DNA from 4 places in the Sphingomonas benefaciens genome. Region 1 is predicted to be linked to each of the others. Evidence: predicted binding sites of a transcription regulator. Region 1 holds the regulator's gene; each other region holds the start of a gene.
The links. The regulator LexA, encoded in region 1, represses DNA repair genes until DNA is damaged. The targets are predictions, from matches to a motif close to GTTCCNCNCTTGTTCT.
Positions count from the first base shown of each region.

Region 1 (3,248 bases):
TATGATTTCGCGCGGGTCGCCTGGTTCGCCGGCATCGGCGGCACCGGCCGGGCATTCGGGCCGGTCGCGCAGCGCGGCGGCGGCGACGGCGGGTCGTGGCGGGCGATGCTCACCCGGCACATCACCGATCGGCTGGAGGGCAGCCGCGGCGGCATCGCCGCGGCACTGGCGACCGGTGACGAGGGTGCGATCACGCAAGATGATTCCGATGCCATGCGGCGAGCGGGGCTGGCGCATCTGCTGTCGGTCAGCGGCCTGCACATCACCGCGGCGGTGGCCGCGACGATGCTGCTGGTGATGCGGCTGCTCGCGCTCTGGTCGTGGCTGGCGTTGCGCGTCCGCCTGCCGCTGGTTGCCGCAGCGGCAGGCGCCGCGGCGGCGATCGGCTATACCCTGCTGACCGGCAGCCAGGTGCCGACGATCCGGTCCTGCGTCGCGTCGCTGCTCGTGATCGGCGCGCTCGCTCTGGGCCGGCAAGCGATGACGCTGCGCCTGGTCGCGGCCGGCGCCGGCGTGGTCCTGCTGATCTGGCCGGAGGCGCTGGTCGGACCGAGTTTCCAGCTGTCCTTTGCCGCGATCGGCGCGATCGTCGCGCTGCACGCGCATCCGCGCATCGCCGCCGCCTTTCTAGCGCGCGACGAGCCGCGCTGGCGCCAGCTGGTCCGCTCGCCCGCCTCGTTGCTGCTGACCGGCTTCGTCGTCGAGGCGGCGTTGCTGCCGATCGCGGTCTACCATTTCCACAAGGCCGGCCTGTACGGCGCCATCGCCAATCTCGTCGCCATCCCGCTGACCACCTTCGTCGTCATGCCGCTGGAGGCGCTGGCGCTGCTCTGCGATCTCGTCGGGCTCGGCGGACCCGTGTGGCGGCTCGCCGATGGGTCGCTCCGCTTCCTGCTCTGGCTGGCCCATCGCGTCGCGGCGCTGCCGGGCTCCGCCACCGCAATCGCGACGGTGCCGACCGGCGCCTTCGCCGTGTGCGTGCTCGGCGGGCTGTGGCTTGCTTTGTGGCGGACGCCGCCGCGCTGGTTGGGTGTGCTGCCGCTCGTCCTGGGTTGCGGCTGGATCCTGATCAGCCCGCCGCCCGATCTGCTGGTAACAGGCGATGGCCGGCATCTGGCGGCGCGCACCCGTGACGGCCTGTCGATCCTGCGCGACCGCGCCGGCGATTACACACGGGCGATGTTGAGCGAGACGGGCGGTGTCGATGGAGAGCCGGCCTTCCTCGCGGACAGCACCGCGGCGCACTGCACGCGCGATGCCTGCGTCATCGCGTTGGACCGCGGCGGGCGCCGATGGCGGGTGCTGGCGACACGGAGCCCCTATCCGCTGCCCTGGCCGACGCTGATCGCGGCATGTCGGCAGGCGGATATCGTGATCAGCGAACGGCGGCTGCCGCGTGGCTGCACGCCCCGCTGGCTGAAGCTCGACGCGCCGGTGCTGGCGGAAACGGGTGGGGTGGCGGTGACCCTCGCTACGCGTCGGATCGTCACCGTGCGCCAATCCGGCGACGCACACCCTTGGCTGCATCCGCCCGTCGCACGCCCGGCCGCAGCGGTGCTGTATCGACCGGACGGCTGGCGCGGCCGGAACATCGTGACGCAATGTCACGGTGGCGGCTGCCGATCCCGCGTGACCTATCGCCATGACAAGACGTCGCCGCCGACAAACGCGTCACGCTGACGAGCCGAGACCCGAGAGGTCAACGACGAACGCTGGAAGCCCATGCCGCGGCCTGGCCTCGCTACGCGACCGCTCACCTGCGGATCTGGGGTGCCCCCACGTCACAGGCGGGGACCGACCCGGACGCCGCGTCGGCGACTGCAAAGCGCATCGGCGGTCGATCGGTGGCATCGTACGACCGAAGCAAGCGCCACCAATGGCGGGGAATGCGCCCTAGCGTCTGTCCCAAACCGGGACATTCCGGTGTCGTGCTTGTCACTGCCTCGCGAACTGACGCAGCAACTTCAATCGTAACGCCGCAGGATGCCCGACAGCTTGCCCTGCACGCGCACGATGTCCGGCGTGTAACGCTGCGGTTCGTACGCCCGATTGGCCGGATCGAGGCGGATCATCGCACCTTCCCGGCGGAAGTATTTGAGCGTCGCCTCGCTCTCCTCGATCAGCGCGACGACGATCTCGCCATCGCGAGCGGTTTCGGTCCGGCGGATCAGCGCATAGTCGCCGTCGAGGATGCCCGCCTCGACCATGGAATCGCCGGACACTTCGAGCGCGTAATGCTCGCCTGAGCCGAGCAGCGCGGCGGGTACCGCGAGCATCGAACTGCCCTCGAACGCCTCGATCGGCACGCCGGCCGCGATCCGGCCATGCAGCGGGATCTCGACCACGTCGTTGGCCGGCTGCGGCGCCGGGCGCACGTTGCCGCGTGCCGCAGGGGCAGGCACGGATGCGGCCGCCGCAGGCGCTGCCTTGCGCTCGGGCCGCTCCGGCATGCGGAGCACCTCCAGCGCCCGCGCCCGATTGGGCAGACGGCGGATGAAATGTCGTTCTTCCAGCGCGCTGATCAACCGGTGCACACCGGATTTGGACTTGAGGTCGAGCGCTTCCTTCATTTCCTCGAACGACGGGGAAACGCCGGTTTCCTCCAGCCGATCGTTGATGAAGCAGACGAGCTCGTGCTGCTTGCGCGTGAGCATTGGGCGGTCCTTCCCGTCAGAACAGACGCGGAACTTCTAGGGAACGGACCGGCGCTCGTCAAGCGATCATGAGGATTTCTGCCGAGTCGCCCGTCTGCGCGGCCGGGGCGCCGGCGGGGCGGACGATCAAGCAATGCGACCGCGCAAGCGTCAACAGCATCGAACTGTCCTGTATGGTCGACGCATATGCGCGGCCTTCGCGAAGTTCGGCGCGCAGATAGTCGGTGCGGCCGCCGTTCGCCGGCAGACTTTCGCCAAGGATCGTGCTGGTCGTGCGCGGCAGCGGGTTCCGGGCGCCGGCGAGATGCGCGATCACCGGCCGCACGAACAGCGTCGCGGTGACAAAGGCCGAGACCGGATTGCCCGGCAGGCCGAGCACCAGCGCCGCGCCGATCCGGCCGGCCATCATCGGCTTGCCCGGCCGTAACGCGATGCGCCAGAAATCGATCGCGCCGCCGGCGGCCTCCAGCGCCGGCCGGACGAGGTCGTGGTCGCCGACCGACGCGCCGCCGGTGGTGACGATCAGGTCGGCGTCGACGCCGGCGAAGGCATCGCGCAAGGTGACGAGATCGTCGGGCAGGATGCCGAGGTCGA
Region 1 is NZ_JBREIC010000001.1:693,545-696,792, reverse strand. It holds gene ACU5AX_RS03285 (ComEC/Rec2 family competence protein) at 1-1,680, shown strand, start outside; gene lexA (transcriptional repressor LexA) at 1,965-2,654, opposite strand; gene ACU5AX_RS03275 (molybdopterin molybdotransferase MoeA) at 2,713-3,248, opposite strand, start outside.

Region 2 (3,248 bases), 150 kb from region 1:
CCGATGCGGCCGAGGAAGGCAATGGCGTCGGCGACCGGATCGTCGCCTTCGCCGACGCGATAGGCGAAACCGACCTTGACCGGCTGCGCCGCCTGCCAGCCGGCCGCGGCCAGCCATGCCGCCACCCGATCGGGTTCGGCAAAAGCAAAGGGGCCGGGCGCATAGCCATCGGGTGGGGCGTCGGGCGGGCCGACAAGCAGCGACCAGGGATTGTCCGCCTGGGCCGCGAAGCAGCTGAACACCAAGGGGCCGCCGGGCGCCATCGTCCGATGCAGGTGCGCGAAGGCCGCCGCGGGATCGGCGAAGAACATGACGCCATGGCGGGACAGGACGAGATCGAGCGGCGCGGCCGCTTCCGCCGCCGACAGGGCGTCGCCGTGGTGGAAGCGGATATGGGGCAGCGCGGCGCATCGCTGACGCGCGACGGCGAGCAGAGGCCGGGACAGGTCGACGGCGGTGATCGCCGCGTCGGGGCGCGCGGTCGCAAGCGCCGCGGTGGTGGCGCCGGCACCGCAGCCGAGATCGAGCGCCGCGAACGCGCCCGGCGGCGCGGCGGCGAGGATCGCTGCATCGAGCCGCGGCGCCAGATCGGCGAAGGACCGGTCGGTGCGCCGCCACTCCTCCGCCCATATGTCTCCGACCCGCCCCGTCCAGTCGCCGCTCGCCGTCATTCCGTCCTCCGATGATCGTGTCGCTGCCAACCTCCGCCGCCAGCTGTCGGAAGGGCTATGCCGGGGCGCGCTTTCCGCGAGGAGGCCTCGGTCGCTGTAGGGGGATCTGTCCGTTGGAAGGTCTCAAAGGTCACACCCAGGCGTCCTCTCGCGAAAAGTCTCAAAGGTCGCACCCGGGCGCCCTCCCGCGGAAGGTCTCGAAAGTCGCACCGCGGCCGCCTCAAGGAAAGTCTCAAAGGTCGCACCGAAGCAGCCTCGCGCTGAAAGCCTCGAAGGTCGCACCGAAACGCCTCGCCAGAACGTCGCGTCGGAGCGCCCTGGCGTCATCGCTCTGCCAGCCGCGCGTCGGAGGCGGGGCGGCTGCAAACGAAAAGAGGCCCTTCGTCGCCGAAGAGCCCCTTTCCTTTCGCACGGCTGGTCGGATCACAGATCGTCGTCGGCATCCGGACCGGTCATCATCTCCTCGGCGACCTTGTCGGTGCGCTGGCGGATCGCCTTTTCGAGGCGGTCGGCCATTTCGGGATGTTCGCGCAGATAGTTCTTCGCATTCTCGCGGCCCTGGCCGATGCGGGTGCTGTCGTAGCTGAACCACGCGCCCGACTTTTCGACGAGACCCGCCTTGACGCCGAGGTCGAGGATCTCGCCGATCTTCGAGATGCCTTCGCCGTACATGATGTCGAATTCGACCTGCTTGAACGGCGGCGCGACCTTGTTCTTCACCACCTTGACGCGCGTGGCGTTGCCGACGATGTCCTCGCGATCCTTGATCTGGCCGGTGCGACGGATGTCGAGGCGGACGGAGGCGTAGAACTTCAGCGCGTTGCCGCCCGTCGTCGTCTCCGGATTGCCGTACATCACGCCGATCTTCATGCGCAGCTGGTTGATGAAGATCACCATGCAGCGCGAGCGGCTGATCGAGCCGGTCAGCTTGCGCAAGGACTGCGACATCAGCCGCGCCTGCAGGCCGACGTGGCTGTCGCCCATCTCGCCCTCGATCTCCGCGCGGGGCACCAGCGCCGCGACCGAATCGACGACCAGCACGTCGATGGCGTTGGAGCGCACCAAAGTATCGGTGATCTCGAGCGCCTGTTCGCCGGTATCCGGCTGCGACACGATCAGCTCGTCGATGTTGACGCCGAGCTTCTTGGCATAGACCGGGTCGAGCGCATGTTCGGCGTCGACGAAGGCCGCGGTGCCGCCGTTCTTCTGCGCCTCGGCGATGACGTGCAGCGCGAGCGTCGTCTTGCCCGAGCTTTCCGGCCCATAGACCTCGATGACGCGGCCGCGCGGCAGGCCGCCGACGCCGAGCGCGATGTCGAGACCCAGCGAGCCGGTCGAGATCGCCTCGACCTGCATCGCCTCCTTCTGGCCCAGCTTCATCGCCGAGCCCTTGCCGAAGGCGCGGTCGATCTGCGCGAGGGCGGCGTCGAGCGCCTTCTGACGGTCTGCGTTTGCGGTAGCCATACCGGAGTCGATCACTTTCAGATTGGCGGCCATAAGGATGTTCCCTTCGCTTAGGCGATGCGCGCGCGCGGGGCAACGCGGTTGACAGCCATGTACATCTTTTGTTCCGGTGGAACAAGAGGGGAACCGGATGTTCCTGGGCGAACGTAGGATTTTTTCCGCAACGCCGTGCGGCGGTCAGTCCAGCGTGGTCGCCAGTGCCCACCAGCCCCGCCCCCGGGCCGCTTCGGCCGCTGCGTCCCGCGCCGTCTCGCTCTCGAACAGCGCGAAGCAGGTGGCGCCCGAGCCGGACATGCGGGCGAGCGTCCCGCCGTCGGCGCGGTCGAGCAGCGCCCGCACCTCCGCGATGACGGGGGCGAGCGCGGTGGCGGGCGGCTCCAGGTCGTTGCGGCCGGCGTGGGCGGTGGCGAGCAGGTCCGCGCCGACCGCGAGCGGTCCGCGGTCGATGCCGTCCCAGCGGGCGAACACCGCCGCGGTCGATACGGCGACGCCGGGATTGACCAGCAGCAGCGGCGTGCCGGCGAGCCCGGCGACCGCGACCAGTGCCTCGCCCCGGCCGGTACCCAATGTCGTCCGCCCGTCGAGACAGGCGGGCACGTCGGCGCCGAGCGCCGCCGCGATGGCGAACAGCCGCGGGTCGTCGCTCGCCGTTCCCGCCAGCCGGGCGAGCGCGCGCAGCGTCGCCGCCGCGTCCGCCGAACCGCCGCCGATGCCGGAGGCGATCGGCAGATGCTTGTCGAGTGAGATCGCCACCGCTCCGCCGCCGAAGGTCGCGCGGAAGGCATCACGGGCCCGCAGCACGAGATTGTCGGGTGCCGGCTGCAAAGCCGCCGCAAACGGTCCGGTGATGGCGAAATCGTCCTCCGCCGCCGGCACGACGGTGATCGTGTCGCCGTCGCGGGCGAAGGCGAACAGCGTCTCGAGCTCGTGATAGCCGTCGGCGCGTCGGCGGCGGACGTGGAGGGCGAGGTTGATCTTCGCCGGTGCGGGCTCGACGATCATCGCCGCGGCAATCCATTGGCGATCTTGCCGGCGAGGCGCTGGCTGTCGCCGGCGTCGGCGACGACCTGCGCGGCCCGCCAGGCATAGCGCGCCTCGTAGCGGCGGCCGAGC
Region 2 is NZ_JBREIC010000001.1:540,750-543,997, forward strand. It holds gene ACU5AX_RS02590 (class I SAM-dependent methyltransferase) at 1-671, opposite strand, end outside; gene recA (recombinase RecA) at 1,095-2,168, opposite strand; gene ACU5AX_RS02600 (4-(cytidine 5'-diphospho)-2-C-methyl-D-erythritol kinase) at 2,313-3,137, opposite strand; gene ACU5AX_RS02605 (tetratricopeptide repeat protein) at 3,134-3,248, opposite strand, start outside.
Region 2: a site for LexA is predicted at 2,247-2,262, ahead of recA (recombinase RecA). Genes of this name have one in related genera too.

Region 3 (3,248 bases), 260 kb from region 1:
TACCGATCTCGCGCGCCTGGCTGGCCAGCTTCTCCTGCCGCCACACCGCCGAGACCGTGCGGGCGATGGCGATCAGATTGGTCGGGGTGGCAAGAAGGACGCGCTTGTCGAAGGCGAAGTCCCACAAGGTCGGATCGTGCTCGAGCGCCGCCGAGAGGAAATGCTCGCCGGGAACGAACATGATGACATATTCGGGCGCGTCGTCGAATTGCGCCCAATAGGCCTTGTTGCCGAGGCCGTTGACATGGACGCGCATCGACTGGGCGTGGGCGGCGAGGCCGATCTGCCGCTCCGCCTCGTCCACCGCGCCGAAGGCGTCCTGATAGGCGTTGAGCGACACCTTGGCGTCGATGATGAGCGACTTGCCGCCCGGCACGCGGACGATGGCGTCGGGGCGCAGCCGGCCGCCCTCGCCGTCGGCGACGCTGACCTCCATCGCGAAATCGGTGTGTTCGGAAAGACCGCAGCTTTCCAGCACGTTGCGTAATTGCTGCTCGCCCCAGCGACCGCGCGCCTTGGGCGCGTTGCGCAATGCATTGACCAGCTTCGCCGCCTCGCCGGAGACGCGCTCCTGACCCAGGCGCATCTGCTCGATCTGCCCCTTGAGATCGCCGAAGGCGTCGCGGCGCTCCGCCTCGACCTTGGCGACCCCCTCCTCGTAGCGCGACAGTCGCTCGTTGACCGGCTGCAACAGCGCCTTGAGGTTCTGGCCGGCGCTTTCCTCCGATTGGCGGAAGCGCGCCTCGGCCCGCTCCAGGAACGCCTTTTGCGCGTCGGACAGCAGGCGGTTGGCGACCTCGCCGAACTGCGCCGCCATGACGTCCTTTGCCTCGCGCAATTCGACCAACCGCGCTTCGAACGCCTCGCCCTGCGCGCGCAAGGCCGCGATCTCGGCGCGGGCGGCGTCGCGATCGGCGCGCACCGTGGCGAGCTCGCGCTGCAGCCGATCGGCAAGCCCGAGGCGCTCGTCGGTCTGCGCGCGCAGCGATGCCGCCTCGCGCATCGCCTCGTTGCGTTCCCGCTCGACCGCGTCGCGCGCCTGGCGGACCAGTTCCGCATCGGCGACCTTGCTGCGCGCCACCGCCAGTTCGGCCGCCAGGCCAGCGGCGCGTCGCCCGGCGACCAGCCAGCCGACAAGAAGGCCCGCGGCAAGCGCCAGAATGGCGACGATGATGATCTGCTCCACGCCTTACCCCTCGAAAAGTCCTAAAGGTCTCACCCGGTCGGGGTGTGCGACCATTGCTTGCGACAGTCATGAACGACGCACGCGCCGCCCCGTCAAGGAACATAGATCGAACGAGGCCTGTAGGACAGGGAATAGTTGGTATGCGTAGGGCGAAGCGATGCCGATCGTCATACGAGGCGGCCTCCCTCAACCGCCTCGAGTCGCCGGACAAGCCAGCGTCGGTCGCGCGAACCTTGTATGCACAAGACGTCGCAAACTTGCGCCAGTCGCGCCAGCACGTCGCCGACGACTTCCTGGCCGCTTCGCCCGGAGCCTGGCTGGACGACGCAGATCAGTTGGTCAGTACCTGCCACGGGCAGGTGTCGCAATGCGACGTAAAGCCGTCGGACGCCGTCAACGCCCACGACGGAGGCCACTGCGGCAGCATGCACGTCGTCCGTCAGTGGCCGAAGTTCAACGGCCTCGTCGATGCCTTCTGCCTCTATGCGGCGCTGCTCCGAAATGTCCTGCGCCTGCCGAAGCAGCGCGCGATAGCGACTGGCTTCCTCGCGCCGGCCTGCCCCCTCCAAATAGGCGATGATATGGTCGTACAGGCGATCGGCAACGCCGGGAAACCGCTCAGCCGCATGCTCGAGCAGCGGCAAGCCGGCGTCCTGCCCAGCATCGAGAAGAGCGATTCCCTGGCGCGACAGAGCCGGACCAGGATCGGCCACGACTTTGGCGACGTCGTCGAATGCGGTCGCGCCGGCAATGGGACCATCGATTTGCTCGATCAGTTCTGCCAGTCGAAAGCGCCCGTCATCGTCAATCTCGTCACGGGCCAGCGAGTCCGACAACGCGGCGCGTTCACTGATCGCGTCCTGCCGCTCCCGAAAGCGTTCCGCCCAGTGTGGGGAACAACCCGCATGCCAATCATCGTCGAGCATCTACGCGATGGCGACTCGCGCTTCGCCCAGCAGGTCGAATGCAGAGCCGCCTGCGAGCGGCGGCGGAACGAACGGCTCCACACCCAAGGCCGCCAGTCGCGAGGCTAGTCCCGGGTGCGTGTCGCCGAGGCCGGGCAGGCTTTCGAGTTCGCGATCGATTGCGAACTGATCCTGATCGTCAGGCCCTTCCATGGCGCAGCCGCTTATCGCTGTCGGGGAAGTCGGCGGATCAGCCCTGAGGTGAGCCTGCTCCCAGACAGCGCGCCAGACCTGTTCGTGCCGCGCATGCTGGCAGGTCACCCGAAGCAACGCGCGCGCCGCAACCTCCTTACCCTCGGCAATCGCTGCGATCCGGTCGGCCTCATACTCCTGCTGTCGAGCGAGAACGAAGCTGTAGGAGGCGAACCATGGGCCATACCAATCGAAAAACCGTTTCAGCAGCCGTGCGAACACGCCGTCGGACAGCCTCTCCGCAATCTGGGACCAACGCCGTCGCACCCGGTAGACGAAGCCGGCGGAGCGACCGTGGGCGCCAATGAAATGGCCCATCTCGTGCGCGATGATGGCTCGGCATTCATCAACCTCGGTCGCCTGTAGAAGAGGGGCGCCGATGAACAGCGTGTTGCGGTTACCGAGGCCGAAGCAGCGGGGCGACTGAATGATCGCTGCGTTAAGGCGGTCGATAATCCGTATCTCGTGAACGACCGGGCCGCCGGTCGTCCCTCGAACCTCCTCGACCAGCGCGAACAACGCAGGTGTTTGCGCAGGATTCACCGCGTGGCCCTCGGGCGGTTCCTCTCGCACCCATAGTGCCCGTACGATCCCGACGGCCAGCATGCCGAACACAAAAGGAGCTTGATCTCGAAACCGACCGCCTGCGGTGCGTAGATGATCAATCCAACACACGCGGCGGCAAGCCCTAGCGCGATTAGCACCAGGCCGCCGATCACCACATAGCCCAGCAATCCTGCGATCGCCACGCGTCGGCGGTAGGCGCGAGGATCCATCTGCGCTTGCCGCTCGATACGCGCGACGAAATTGGTCATGTGCGGCGGAATGCCGACGACATTTCCCCACGCCGCCGCCGGCGTGTCCTGAACCCGGATCGTCTTCATGCCACCCCCCGATGTGGGGAT
Region 3 is NZ_JBREIC010000001.1:432,209-435,456, reverse strand. It holds gene ACU5AX_RS02065 (DNA recombination protein RmuC) at 1-1,186, opposite strand, end outside; gene ACU5AX_RS02060 (hypothetical protein) at 1,354-2,112, opposite strand; gene ACU5AX_RS02055 (M48 family metallopeptidase) at 2,113-2,862, opposite strand; gene ACU5AX_RS02050 (hypothetical protein) at 2,883-3,227, opposite strand.
Region 3: a site for LexA is predicted at 1,283-1,298, ahead of ACU5AX_RS02065 (DNA recombination protein RmuC). Genes of this name have one in related genera too.

Region 4 (3,248 bases), on a different contig from region 1:
ATCCTCAACCAGTGCTATTCGGCGTCGATCCAGAGCTATTGCGATCTGATCGTGCGTCGCCCGGCGGCGCTCGGACCGAACAGCGCCGGCTCGCTTGACGAGGTCAATTCCAGCCCGCTCAACAGCGGCGGCGTGAAGACGTCGGGCATCGACACGACGGTGACCTGGCGTCAGAACCTCGCCAACTGGGGCCTGGACGGTACGCTCGGCCTGCGCGGTTCGTATACGCATCTGATCAGCGGCTACAGCATCCCCACGCAGGGGTCGGCACGCGACTATTTCGCTGGCGAGATCGGCGCGTCGCGTGACAAGTTCACGATCAACAGCTCGTATGATCTCGACGGCGTCGGCCTGACCGTCACCGGCACCTGGCTCAGCCAGGCGAGCCTTGACGATCAGCTGACTGGCGCACGTCCGGGCAGCAATCCGCTGTACCGCGTCCGTCCGCAATTCTACCTCGATTCGCAGCTGCGCTTCCGCACCCGCGACAATTTCGAGTTCTTCGTTGGCGGCGACAACCTGCTCGACAACAAGCCGCCGTACCTCGCCGACATCGGCAGCTCGGCGGGGCAGGACACCGATGCGGGCACCTACGACCCGCTCGGCCGTCGCTATTATGCCGGCGTGCGCATCGGCTTCTGATCCGTCCGCTTCGACGATCTAGAAAGGGGGAGTGGCCGCAAGGTCGCTCCCCTTTTTCGTCAGGCCTTCTTGCCGAACAGCTTGCCCAGCACGCTTTCCGCAACCGTGCCGACCATCGCCAGCATCGCCGCCGGATCGGGGTCGCCCTGCGTGCCCTGCGGCGGCGTCGGCGGAGCGTGGGGCGGGGCGGGGGGCGCGGGCGGCGCATCGGGACCGGCGGGCGTCGGCGGCACGGGGGGCACTGGCGCGGCCGCAGCCTCGCGCTTGGCCCGGCCCTTGGCGACGGCGGCGCTCGCCGCGGCGGCGGCCATCGTCAGCCCGGCGGCGAGCATCTCGCGCCCCTGCGGCGTGTTGGCCTTCTCCAGCACCGCACCGCCGATCTCGCGCACCTCCTTGGGCAGGCGGATGCCCATCACCTCCTTGGGCAGCTTCGCTTTCTTGGTCTTCTTCTTGTCGCCGCTCTTCTTGCTCATGACTGCCTCTTCGCTGTGCTACAGCTAGGTAATACACGCCCGCATCAAATCAACGGGTGCTGGCAGGCCGGTTCGTGCGTTCCTATCTGCCCAACCTAGCATAATCCCCGGAACAGAAGTAGAACCGCGAGCATGAGCCTCACCACCATCTCCGTCCGCGGCGCGCGCGAGCACAATCTCAAGGACGTCGACGTCGACATCCCCCGCGACACGCTGACGGTGATCACCGGCCTCAGCGGCTCGGGCAAGTCGAGCCTCGCCTTCGACACCATCTATGCCGAGGGGCAGCGCCGCTATGTCGAGAGCCTGTCGGCCTATGCGCGCCAGTTCCTCGAACTGATGCAGAAGCCGGACGTCGACCATATCGAGGGCCTGTCGCCGGCGATCTCGATCGAGCAGAAGACGACCAGCCGCAATCCGCGCTCGACCGTGGCGACGGTCACCGAGATCTACGATTACATGCGCCTGCTGTGGGCGCGCGTCGGCATCCCCTACAGCCCGGCGACCGGCGAGCCGATCGCCGCGCAGACGGTCAGCCAGATGGTCGACCGCGTCATGACCCTGCCGGAGGGGACGCGCCTCTATCTGCTCGCGCCGGTGGTGCGCGGCCGCAAGGGCGAATATCGCAAGGAGCTGGCGGAGTGGCAGAAGGCGGGCTTCACCCGCGTCCGCATCGATGGCCAGATCCACGAGATCGACGAGGCGCCCGCGCTCGACAAGAAGTTCAAGCACGACATCGAGGTGGTCGTCGACCGGCTGGTGATCCGCGAGGACATCACCACCCGTCTCGCCGAAAGCTTCGAGACCGCGCTCGCGCTTGCCGACGGCCTGGCCTATGTCGACCCGGCCGATCCGGCGACCGACGAATATACCCCGCACACGCCCAAGTCGGCGGTGCTCGGCGATCACGCGCCGCCGGGCCGCATCGTGTTCAGCGAGAAGTTCGCCTGCCCGATCAGCGGCTTCACCATTCCCGAGATCGAGCCGCGGCTGTTCTCGTTCAACGCGCCGCAGGGCGCCTGTCCGGCCTGCGACGGCCTCGGCGAGAAATTGCTGTTCGACGAGGATCTCGTCGTCCCCAATCACGACCTTTCCATCAAGAAGGGCGCGGTCGTGCCCTGGGCCAAGTCCAATCCGCCCTCGCCCTATTACATGCAGGTGCTCGGCTCCCTCGCGCGCGAGCTCAAGTTCGACCTCGACACGCCGTGGAAGGACCTCCACCCGGAGGTACAGGACAAGATCCTGTTCGGCACCGGCAAGACGCCGGTCACGCTGACCTTCATCGACGGCAAGAAGAGCTACGACGTCAAGAAGCCGTTCGAGGGCGTCATCGGCAACCTCAACCGCCGCATGCTGCAGACCGAGAGCGCGTGGATGCGCGAGGAACTGTCGCGCTACCAATCGAGCCGCCCGTGCGAGGTCTGCCACGGCGCGCGCCTCAAGCCGGAGGCACTGGCGGTCAAGATCGCCGGCCAGGACATCGCCCACGCCACCCATCTGTCGGTGGTCGACGCGCTAACCTTCTTCACCGCCATGCCGGACACGCTGTCGGACCAGCAGCGCGCGATCGCCGAACGCATCCTCAAGGAGATCGTCGAGCGCCTCGGCTTCCTCAACAACGTCGGGCTCGACTATCTCAACCTCGACCGCACCAGCGGCACATTGTCGGGCGGCGAAAGCCAGCGCATCCGCCTCGCCAGCCAGATCGGCAGCGGCCTGTCCGGCGTGCTCTACGTGCTCGACGAACCGTCGATCGGCCTGCACCAGCGCGACAACGACATGCTGCTCGCGACACTCCGCCGGCTGCGCGACCTCGGCAACACCGTGCTGGTCGTCGAGCATGACGAGGATGCGATCCGCACCGCCGACTATGTCATCGACATGGGGCCGGGCGCCGGCGTCCACGGCGGCCAGGTCGTCGCCAAGGGCACGCTCAAGCAATTGCTGAAGAGCAAGACCAGCGTCACCGCCGATTACCTGAACGGCGTGCGCGAGGTGCCGGTCCCCGCCACGCGCCGCAAGGGCAATGGCAAGAAGCTGACCGTCCACAACGCCCGCGCCAACAACCTCACCGGCGTCACCGCGAGCGTGCCGCTCGGCACCTTCACCTGCATCACCGGGGTCAGCGGCTCG
Region 4 is NZ_JBREIC010000002.1:195,170-198,417, reverse strand. It holds gene ACU5AX_RS09495 (TonB-dependent receptor domain-containing protein) at 1-642, shown strand, start outside; gene ACU5AX_RS09490 (hypothetical protein) at 702-1,115, opposite strand; gene uvrA (excinuclease ABC subunit UvrA) at 1,248-3,248, shown strand, end outside.
Region 4: a site for LexA is predicted at 1,225-1,240, ahead of uvrA (excinuclease ABC subunit UvrA). Genes of this name have one in related genera too.